2 regions of the Peribacillus sp. JNUCC41 genome follow, and region 2 is predicted to be linked to the other one. Evidence: riboswitches for the same ligand, from Rfam matches in the RefSeq annotation. Region 2 holds a riboswitch; the other holds the start of a gene.

Region 1 (5,184 bases), 2.5 Mb from region 2:
CCTGACTATTTCGGATTCATCAAGATCAGCAGTATCACGGCCAACGATATAGGAAAGCTTTAGCCTCGCTTCAGGTAAATCCCGTTCATTAAGCGGATTGCAAACATCCATCCCAGCTTGCTTCAAGCCCTTCTGAGCTATCGTAGTGGAAATGACAACAGCTTCCCAAAGGATGCCTGCAAGCGGGTGGATCCGATAAGCCAAATAGACGGTAAGACCAGTAATCAATATCACCGCCGATACGACGATGATTAACATGAAGAATCCATTCCGTTTCTTATATGCCCCTTTATTGAATACCAGGTCCAACTTGCTTATCATCGTTCCTATCCATTTGACTGGATGCGGCCAATTTGGCGGATCACCAATTAATAGATCAAGGAAAAACGCCAGCGTAACTGCCAAAAGATGATGATAAATCATAAATCCTCAATCCGTTTCCGAGTATTCTTTACTGCTTCCACTGTACAATCATAAACACCGCGGCTGATCATCTTCCCTAATGGAGTGATGGTGCCCGCATATTGAAGCTTTGCCCCTCTTTGAGTTGCCGCAATCAAAATGCTGTCTGTCGATGTTCCTGTTGCACATGTATTTGTCACCTTATCCATGACATGCAAATCATGAAGTGCTTTTACCTTTGCCTCGGTCGCAGTAACTATGCTGTGGATGAAAGCCTCTTCTGCCAAATGGCCATTTACGAATATCCAAGTATTTATCGTTCCTGGAGCGGAACTCCAAGAATGCCGGTCTGCTAAAGAAGCGTCGATGGCATTGCCTACACCAGCCGTCACGATAATGAAAACCGAGAAATCTTCAGCTCTAAATAGCTTGAAAGCAACCGTGTCGAGAAAGACGGCTGTCATCATCCCTACCGTTTCCTGAGGTTCAAAACCATGAGTCCTTAAATAGTCGGCCATTTCAACATGATGATCCTCGCAATCATAACCATGATGGACGTGCCTATTCACAAAATATTTATGCCAGCCCGTCCCTGAACCAGTCACTCCAGAAGACATCGTTCTAAGCGGAATCGGAGAATCCAATTGAATCATCTCTTGACCGACTGTCAAATAAGAAACATCGATTTCCAATGGGATAAAATCATGGCCATGCTTTTCCGGAACGATGAACATCTGCGGTTTCGGAAGGGCGGGATGTGGATGTTTTTCGATCGTCGTATGATATACATCCTGAATCCGTTCCTGTTGGAGCACTTCGTTCGGCACATCAACAACCTGAATCTGCCCTTTCTCAAGCAACATAAGCCGATCACAATATAATCCAGCCAAATTCAAATCATGAAAAATTGAAATAACGGTCAACTTCTGCTCTTTTGCCATTTTCCTCATTAAATCCAGAAGATCTTTTTGATAGGAGAGATCCAAGTGGTTCGTAGGTTCATCCAAAAAAAGGATTTCCGGCTCTTGGGCAAGTGCCTGTGCCAGCAAGACCCTTTGTCTCTCCCCTCCTGATAATCGTTCAAAATGAAGGTCCTGAAAATCAGCTACTCCCGTTTGTTCCATAACTCGTTGGACAATCGATTCATCTTCTGCGGACCAACTATGGAACCAACCTGATTGATGGGCATATCGACCAAGTGAGACTGTCTCTTTTACTGTATAGGAGAAAGCTAATGAGGAATGTTGAGGGAGCACAGCAATGACCTGTGCAAGTTGTTTTGACGAATAATCCTTCAAATCCCTACCTCTAATGCGTACGCTTCCGCCTTTATAATCGAGCACCCCGCTAAGCATGCTTAAAAGCGTCGTTTTTCCGCTGCCATTTGGACCAAGAATCCCGAATAATTCCCCTTTATGTACATCAAAAGAGACAGAGTCCAAAACAGCTTTGTTATGATATCCACCTGTTAACCCTCTTACTTCAAGCATCCGTTTTTACCCTTCTCTCCGTCTCTTTAATAAAATCAGCGCAAATGCAGGTGCCCCGATAAGTGAGGTGATCACCCCGATCGGCAGTTCCGATGGGGCAATGATCGTTCGTGCCACAAAATCCGCCAATATTAAGAATCCGCTTCCTACCAACAATGACAACGGAAGTAGATGTTTATGGTCAGGCCCCCAAATCTTTCGGACAAAATGAGGAATGACCAATCCTACAAAGCCAATCGCCCCTGAAACGGCAACGGCTGCCCCTGTCAATGTCGAACCGGCTATCAAGATCCACATTTTCCGCCGCTTAACATTCACACCTAAGTGCTTTGCCCGGTCTTCCCCGAAAGTCATCGCATTCAATTCACTTGTATTCATGATCAAAATCAATGATCCAATGATAAAAAACGGCAAAATGATTGCAATGTAATTCCAACCTCGCATTGAAACGCTTCCCATCAGCCAGCCGATGATTTGTCTTAATTCATCACCGGTCAGCGCAATCATCAATGAAATGAAGGCACTTAAAAATGAGCTGAAAATGATTCCCGTTAAAATGATCGTTTCCACTTTCATCGATCGATCCATTTTTTTTGCGAAAGTAAGTACGCAAAGCATCGTGAGCACTGAGCATAAGATGCTCAATGCCGGAAGAGTATATAAACCGATGAACGGCAGTGAAATATTCAAGAATATTGTCAATACGGCGCCGACCGATGCTCCTGATGAAATACCCAATGTGTAAGGATCAGCAAGCGGGTTCCGGAGCAGTCCCTGAAAAGCCGCACCCGCAATCGCAAGTGATGCCCCGACCAAACCCGCAAGCAATACGCGCGGCAGGCGGATGTTCATCACGATATTCGTAAGCATCACATCCGGATCAGCAGAAATCGGCAAATGGAAAATCTCCTTGCCGATTATTTGTATAAGTACGGGAATCGGTACTGGCACCGAACCAAAGGAAATGCCTATCGTCATCGCGAATAACAAAATGAACAACGCAATCAAATAAGCAAACGCCCATTTAGTTGTCAAATTGGTTCGGATAGACTGATTTGGCAAGTTCCTCTACTCCCTCTATTAAACGTGGACCGGAACGGGTTACCAAGTCTGAATGGACATCAAAGACTTGGCCATTCTTAATAGCATTTACGTCTTGCCATCCTTTTCGGCCCGTCACTTCACTCACTGAATCTTTCGCATAGTAACCATATGTTGTAATGATGACATCCGGATTTGCAGCAATCATCGACTCTTCATCAATTTTTGCCCATCCGTCCAATTCAGCAGCAGCATTATCCGCTGATATAATGTTAAGCATCTCATTCATGAAAGTATTTTTTCCTGGTGTGTATATTTCTGGTGAAGGCGAAACTTCCACTAAAACGGTCTTCCTATCCGCTTCCTTTATGGATTTGGCCTTTTCCTGAATGTCCTTGAGCTTCGTTTTCATATCCGTAATGATTTCTTTTGCCTTATCATGTTCTCCCGTTGCCTGTCCAATCATTTCAATAGACTCATAGACTTGGTCAAAACTTTGTGCATCATTGACTACAAGGACATCTATTCCAGCATCCTTAAGTTGCTGTAAACCCTCATTTGAATTATGGGCACTTGATGCATGTGCAAGAACAAGATCCGGTTTCATGGAGACAATCAGCTCCGTGTTCATTTCCATTCCGCCAACTTTTTCAATTTCTTTCGTTTCTTCCGGGTAATTATCATTATCGGATACACCAACGACATTTTTACCCAAACCAAGTGCAAAGACCACTTCCGTATTACTTGGTATCAACGAAACGATTTTCTTCGGTTTTTGTTCTATCGTCACTTTTTCCCCAGTTGCATCTTTAATCGTAATCGGGAAAGCTTCGTGTTGAGCATGATTCGTTTGTTGCTTTTCTTTTCCTTCATCAGCAGCGTCACTGCAGCCAACCATCAATCCTGCAGTAAGCAACATCAACAGTATCAGACCAAAAATCTTCTTCATTTTCATTCCCCACAATCTTTTCATTTAATTTCTTCCCACCTTAATAAAGAAAACGCATTGTTGGAAGATGCCCCAAAACAAAAAGCACCTCCCGTTAAACGGAAGGTGCTTGCATGGCAACAATATCATTACGGACTCTTTCTTAGGGTCTGCCACACACCTTCCCATCCGCGTAGGTTACAGGTGTACGAATTTTGGCAGGTCTCCTGGCTCATGGTCATCGTCAACGGCACCTTCCCATATCTCATACAGTGGTACACAGCCGTCAGCTCCCATATACAGTGGCGGGACCGCGCTGGCATTTCACCAGCTTCCCTTTTAAGTCATTACGACACCAAATCGTTCATATGTATATAATTTTCACTGCCTTCATTATACACCATGTAAGAATCGATTATTATATGATTTTTCTGAACAAGTTCGAAATGAGCCTTCCACCTTCAATGATTTGAAGCATTTTCAACCAGTGACGCAAACCCATCGACTGATAACCCGGGTGAAATCCGAACCCGATGCAGGGCATGCATCCCTTGGTCCCTTGAAGCTCCCCCAGGTTCGGTGGTGACTGCCATCTTGTATCCCGCTTCTTCTGACAGCGCTAGACTCTCTTCATTATACCGGCCAACCGGATAGGAGAGCACTGTCGTGTCCTGGTCGAGCATACGGTCGAATAGCTCTTTCGACTGAACCATTTCCGCTTCTTGCTGCACTGCCGTCATGCGGTTCAGCTCCAAATGGTTGATGGTATGGCTTTCGATCGAAATCCCATTCCTGCTCATCACCAACATTTGATCTTCAGTCAGGTGATGACCTTTATCAATGGACTTACCGATCATGAAGACAGTTGCTTTCATATCATTTTCCTTTAATATCGGAAAAGCCTCTGTGTAGTTATCTGTATAGCCATCGTCAAAAGTAAGCCAGACGCACTTCTCACTTGGCATCCGATTCTCGGTTAAAACGAGGTATGCTTCTTCAGGGGATAATGTATAGTAACCATTCTCCCGAAGCCAAGCCATCTGTGCTCGGAATTCCTCAATTGGAACCCGAAGTCCATTCCCTTCAGAAATGCTGTGATACATCAAGATTGGAAGCTGTACCGCGGACTTGGCCATTATCCAGTCTCCCGTATCGATTTGGCCATCCAAATCCTGACCGGTCCCATTCTCGGCCGCTTCGACCACTTCAATGTCATCTTCCGCAATCGGTGCAGCCGTTTTTATGCCTATACCCTCTACAATCCTTTGTGAACAACCAGGTAAAATTAAAATCCCCAGCAATGCCACCATCCATAAAACTCTA
Region 2 (5,184 bases):
ACCCCTGTGAAGAGGAAATATGGCAGCATCACTACTTTTTTTGCCCCTAGGCGGATGCATCGTTCAATACCTTCGTCAACGTGCGGGTCCGTTACACCCATGAAAGATGCTTCGACCCATTTTACGTTCAATTTTTCCCATAATAATCGTGAAATTTTATATATATCACTATTTGCATCAGGATCACTGCCACCTCGGCCAATCAGCAATATTGCTGTCTCAGCCTGTTCAGAAGCTGTATCGAATCCCGCTTCCTCAAGACGGTCTGTCAGGATTGTCAATATATCATGGTGGACCCCGATCGTTTGGCCATATGTGAATTTCACTTCTGGATACTTTGTTTTCCCATCCTCTATTTCAGCTGGGATATGTAATTTCGAATGTCCTGCATGCAACAAAATGATCGGTATGACGATAACTTCAGAAGCCCCTCGTTTTACACAATTATCAATGCCTTTGGATATATTCGGTGCCGCAAATTCCAAGAAGCACGTTTCTATAAGGAAGCGCCCATCCAATGCCGGAATCATATTTTCAATAAAATGAAGGACTTCTTCGTTTCCCGAAGCCAAGCGGCTTCCGTGTCCTACGAACAAAACTGCTTTCATTTATTTTCCCCCTCTTGATTAGTCTTCACAAGGCGCAGGCTCTATGTTTATCTTGGGAGCGATGTCCTGATAAGAAAAATTCTGTATCTTTTTCGAACGTTTGAAGTATTTAAAAAGCTGCTCATTTGGATGGGCATTTTGCTTATACTCCGTGACAATATCAATAATCAGTTCAACAAGCTGTTCAGGTTCAATGCCTTCCGCAACAGGCTGACCTGGATGGGCTGTTCTTCCAACCGGTTTAGCTCCAAGAAATAAGTCAAACTTCCCTTTTCGAAAGACAATCCCGATATCATCCATCACAGCACTATAACAAGCCATCCCACACCCATTAAAACCGATGTTAAGTTCCTTTGGCATTTTCATTCCGCCAAGCACCCGATGTATTTCATCCGCATAAGGAATGGATTCGGTTTTTTCACCATCACAGAAATCACATGCTTTTAATGTCAGTACATCTCCAATCGGTGATAATAGAAAGTTTGCTGATTGCAATTTCCCCGTAATGACTTCCGGATCCATTGTCGGAATCTTTAATACGATTTTATGATTTGGCGTGTATTCCATCGTGCCCTTTTCCCCGACAACTTCCGCAAGTGTCATCATTTGTTTGGGAGTGAATTGTTTATTCGCCACACCTGGACTAACGGCAAGTTCGAATACCGACTCCATTTTTTGCTGAACGATCGGCTCAATGGATTGCTGAACGGTTTGCCCCTTGACTCTTGACAGTGCTTCCATTGCCATTTCAAAGGAAGCTGGCTTCTTTTCAGGTGCTTTTGTAAGTAATCCAACTCCTCCAGAGGATTCGGTGAAGGCTTCTTGATCTAATGCCCACGGTTCCGCTTCTTTTTGCAGACGCTGATGCGGCTTCAATGGTTGCTTTTCCGAATTCAAAGTATATTTCCTCTGATACCCTCTTGGTGTGATGATTTTGTCATCATATAAAAAGGTGGATGAATTACCAATAATGACGGTGGTCAACATTCCAATATCGTGATTCAACATATCTTTCAAATTGGTTATGACAATATCCTGCCTATCTCGATATGCACTTTTCACCAACCCGACAGGTGTATCGGGCGAACGGTAGCGAAGGAGAATGTTCTGTGTTTCAACAATTTGCCTCGTCCGCCTGCCGCTGCGCGGATTATACAGGGCAATGACAAAGTCTGCCATTGCAGCTGCTTCAACCCTTTTAGCGATCAGTTCCCAAGGAGTTAAATGATCACTGAGGCTGATTGTACACGAATCGTGCATGACTGGTGCCCCAAGTAAAGATGCACAAGAGTTTATTGCAGAAATGCCAGGAATGACTTCAATGCCCACTCCAGTTTCTTCTTTCCAGCCTTTTTCAATCAATACTTCATAAACCAACCCAGCCATCCCGTAAACTCCAGCATCCCCGCTGGAGATTACCGCAACTTTCTTACCCAGCTCCGCTTGTTTCACTGCTTCCTGAGCACGTGATACCTCTTCAGTCATCCCCGTACTAATAATCGTTTGATCTGTAAGCAGTCCCTGAATGAGTTCAACATAAGTTTTATAACCAATGATGTAGTCACTTTCTTGAAGGGCTTCGACAGCACGTTTGGTAATGTGTTCAAAATTCCCTGGTCCAAAGCCCACGACGAATAATTTACCGTTTGTACTCATTAAGACATCTCCTTTCACGCTTTGTTCTTTGAAATACCCGTATGAGCAGGAAAATTTGGATTGGGTGCCATTTCCCCATCATTGAATTGGTAGATCATTTGTGGAACAAACTCCCCATCATCGATATGGCTGACAATTTGGCGACCGAAATCAGGTGTCTCCACTCGATACCAGTTTCCTTGAGGATAGGCAATCACAACGCAGGCATCCTTACATCTTCCGTTACACCGTGTCCTGGTTGTATGGATTTTCATGTCCAGTCCTTTGGAAGTAATTTCATCGCGAATCGCCTGGGTTACTTCTTCCCCGCCCTTTTTCATACAGCTGCTTCCATTACAAATCAACAGATGTGTATTTGTACCCATTAAGTTCCAAGTAGTCATGTTCTTCCTCCTGCGTTCAGGGAAAAGGCAAAATAAAAAACCTTAACATAAGAGTCAAGGTTTAAAAAAACTATATGGATGAGGAGCCCCAGGCAAGAATGCCCAATCTCCCAAAATCGTCATAGTCCTTCTACCTTTCCCTCCGAAAAGTATCATGCAATTTTAAAAGCAGGTTTCCTGGCTTACGCTTCATTTTACCTTGTCCCTTCCCGGCAACAATGCCAGTGGCTATCGACAATTTCATCAGCGTTTACAGTAGCGGGGGCTGCATCGGATTTTCACCGATTTCCCTATTATCCCTTGCTTATTCACACAAGGGCACTTTTAAAATGAAATATTTGGTTTTATTATACATTTCTAACTAACTTTATCTATCATATAACAACTTTATCAAAATTCAATAGTTTATTCCGACTGTTTAGAAAAGTTTAATAGTGTATATCCTGTCAACAAGCCTTTCCTTGCAACAAATTTAGTCAAAAAAAAAAAAGATAGTGTAGCTGGAATTATTTCTTTATGGTACACTATACGAGAATTTTCTAAATAATTACATAAGTTTTATGGTGTTGAATTTTTCGGAGTTCAGCTTAAAAGGGAAGCCGGTGAAAATCCGGAGCGGTCCCGCCACTGTAAAGGGGAGTCCTATTACTTTAACTATTCCACTGTCAAATGAGATGGGAAGGATGTAATGGGATGATGAACCAAAGCCAGGAGACCTGCCATGAAGCGTGAAACTGTTTCAACCTACGAGGATGGGTGTGCGGATCAGGCAGAAAGGCCCATGGTTGGTTTATGCTGCAAAATTCCTGTTCATTACGCACTTCTTTCCTTTGAGAGAAGTGCTTTTTATGTTGGGCGCGCCTTTCTTCTCAAGATTGATCAGAAAAATTAAAAGTTTTGAAAGGAGAAAGAATGAAAAGAACCAATTGGAAGACCATTTATTTTGTCATTTTACTGCTTTTCGTCCCAAAACGGGCAATGGCCATGCATATCATGGAGGGCTTTTTACCCATTGAATGGGCTATATTCTGGTGGGCCGTGACGCTCCCATTTTTAATCCTGGGTTACCGGTCCATTAGATCCAAAGTAAGGGAAAACCCAGAAACAAAAATGATGCTTGGCTTATCGGGTGCATTTGTATTCATTTTATCTGCCCTAAAGATTCCTTCCGTTACGGGAAGTTCTTCACACCCTACCGGAGTTGGTTTGGGCTCCATTCTATTCGGACCGTTGGCCATGAGTGTCGTTGGCTCCATCGTTCTGTTATTTCAAGCCGTTTTACTGGCTCACGGAGGATTGACGACATTAGGGGCCAATGCATTTTCCATGGCCGTTTGCGGACCGTTCATTGCTTACTTCGTCTTCAAGGGCGCAACTAAATTAGGTTGGTCCTTTTCATTTGCCGTGTTCTTGGCTGCTGCTTTTGGAGATTTGGGAACCTATGTGGTAACTTCCATTCAACTTGCTCTTGCTTTTCCATCCGAGGTAGGAGGATTCATGGCCTCTTTCAGTAAATTCGCAGGGATTTTTGCCCTGACCCAAATTCCCTTGGCAATCAGTGAGGGGTTATTGACAGTCGTCGTGATGAATTTCTTAAAAAAATACAATCTAGGCGAATTGAAATTGCTGCGAGTTTTATCTAAGGAGGCCCGTTAACATGAAAAAAAGTTTACTGTTGCTTTTCCTGGTCGTCGTTCTTGCTACCATACCGTTAATCACCCAACAAGGAACGGAATTTGGCGGTGCCGATGGAGAAGCTGAAAAAGCCATCACCAAAATCCAGCCGGAATACAAGCCATGGTTCAACAGTATTTGGGAGCCGCCAGGTGCGGAAACCGAAAGTTTATTATTTGCGCTGCAAGCTGCAATCGGAGCCGGTTTCATTGGTTATTTCATAGGTGTAACGAGACAACGGAATAAACAAACCAAACAGGAAATTCCCGGAAAATCGAAGCATGTTACTCATTGATAAATATGCCTATTTCAATGGGCTAAAGGATGTACATCCGTTGGAAAAGATGGTTTTTGCACTCTCCCTTATGCTATTTTCGTTAACGGTAAGGGATATGACCGTTTCGCTCATCACTTTTACGGTGATGAGCGCTTTAATCATTTTTGCGGCAAAAATCCCGCTTTCTTATTATCTTAAATTACTTCTATTACCGGGATTTTTTATACTATCAGGAACAATTACCATCCTTATTTCTTTTACAAGCAAATTTACTTCGTTTTCGAATATATGGTGGTCCTGGAAGGTCGGGAACTGGCAAATATTCATCAGCGATGACAGCATAGGAACAGTGATCAATTTGATCACTGTCGTATTAGGCAGCATCAGCTGTTTATATTTTCTTACCTTAACTACACCCATTACCGTCATTCTATCGGTGATGCGAAAACTTAAAGTGCCTTCCTTATTGGTCGATTTAATAGAATTGACCTATCGCTTCATCTTTATTTTTTTAGAAACGGCTTTGGCCATTCACCAATCACAAGCTTCACGGCTGGGGTATGGTTCGTTAATGAAAGGCATTCGA

Evidence for each region. A riboswitch is a leader RNA that binds a small molecule or an ion and turns the genes downstream of it on or off. The one in region 2 is predicted to bind cobalamin.
Region 1: it holds a riboswitch for cobalamin, as region 2 does, so the genes downstream of both, JNUCC41_RS08485 (ABC transporter substrate-binding protein) here and JNUCC41_RS20200 ((2Fe-2S) ferredoxin domain-containing protein) in region 2, are expected to answer to the same signal.

What each region holds. Positions count from the first base shown of each region.
Region 1 covers NZ_CP062163.1:1,704,590-1,709,773, forward strand. The annotation lists gene cbiB (adenosylcobinamide-phosphate synthase CbiB) at 1-423, opposite strand, end outside; gene JNUCC41_RS08475 (heme ABC transporter ATP-binding protein) at 420-1,892, opposite strand; gene JNUCC41_RS08480 (FecCD family ABC transporter permease) at 1,899-2,954, opposite strand; gene JNUCC41_RS08485 (ABC transporter substrate-binding protein) at 2,917-3,882, opposite strand; cobalamin riboswitch at 4,062-4,236, opposite strand; gene JNUCC41_RS08490 (polysaccharide deacetylase family protein) at 4,323-5,184, opposite strand, start outside.
Region 2 covers NZ_CP062163.1:4,157,498-4,162,681, reverse strand. The annotation lists gene JNUCC41_RS20210 (sirohydrochlorin chelatase) at 1-608, opposite strand, end outside; gene cobJ (precorrin-3B C(17)-methyltransferase) at 627-2,264, opposite strand; gene JNUCC41_RS20200 ((2Fe-2S) ferredoxin domain-containing protein) at 2,279-2,647, opposite strand; cobalamin riboswitch at 2,798-2,988, opposite strand; cobalamin riboswitch at 3,192-3,385, shown strand; gene JNUCC41_RS20195 (hypothetical protein) at 3,369-3,539, shown strand; gene JNUCC41_RS20190 (energy-coupling factor ABC transporter permease) at 3,560-4,303, shown strand; gene JNUCC41_RS20185 (energy-coupling factor ABC transporter substrate-binding protein) at 4,305-4,616, shown strand; gene cbiQ (cobalt ECF transporter T component CbiQ) at 4,603-5,184, shown strand, end outside.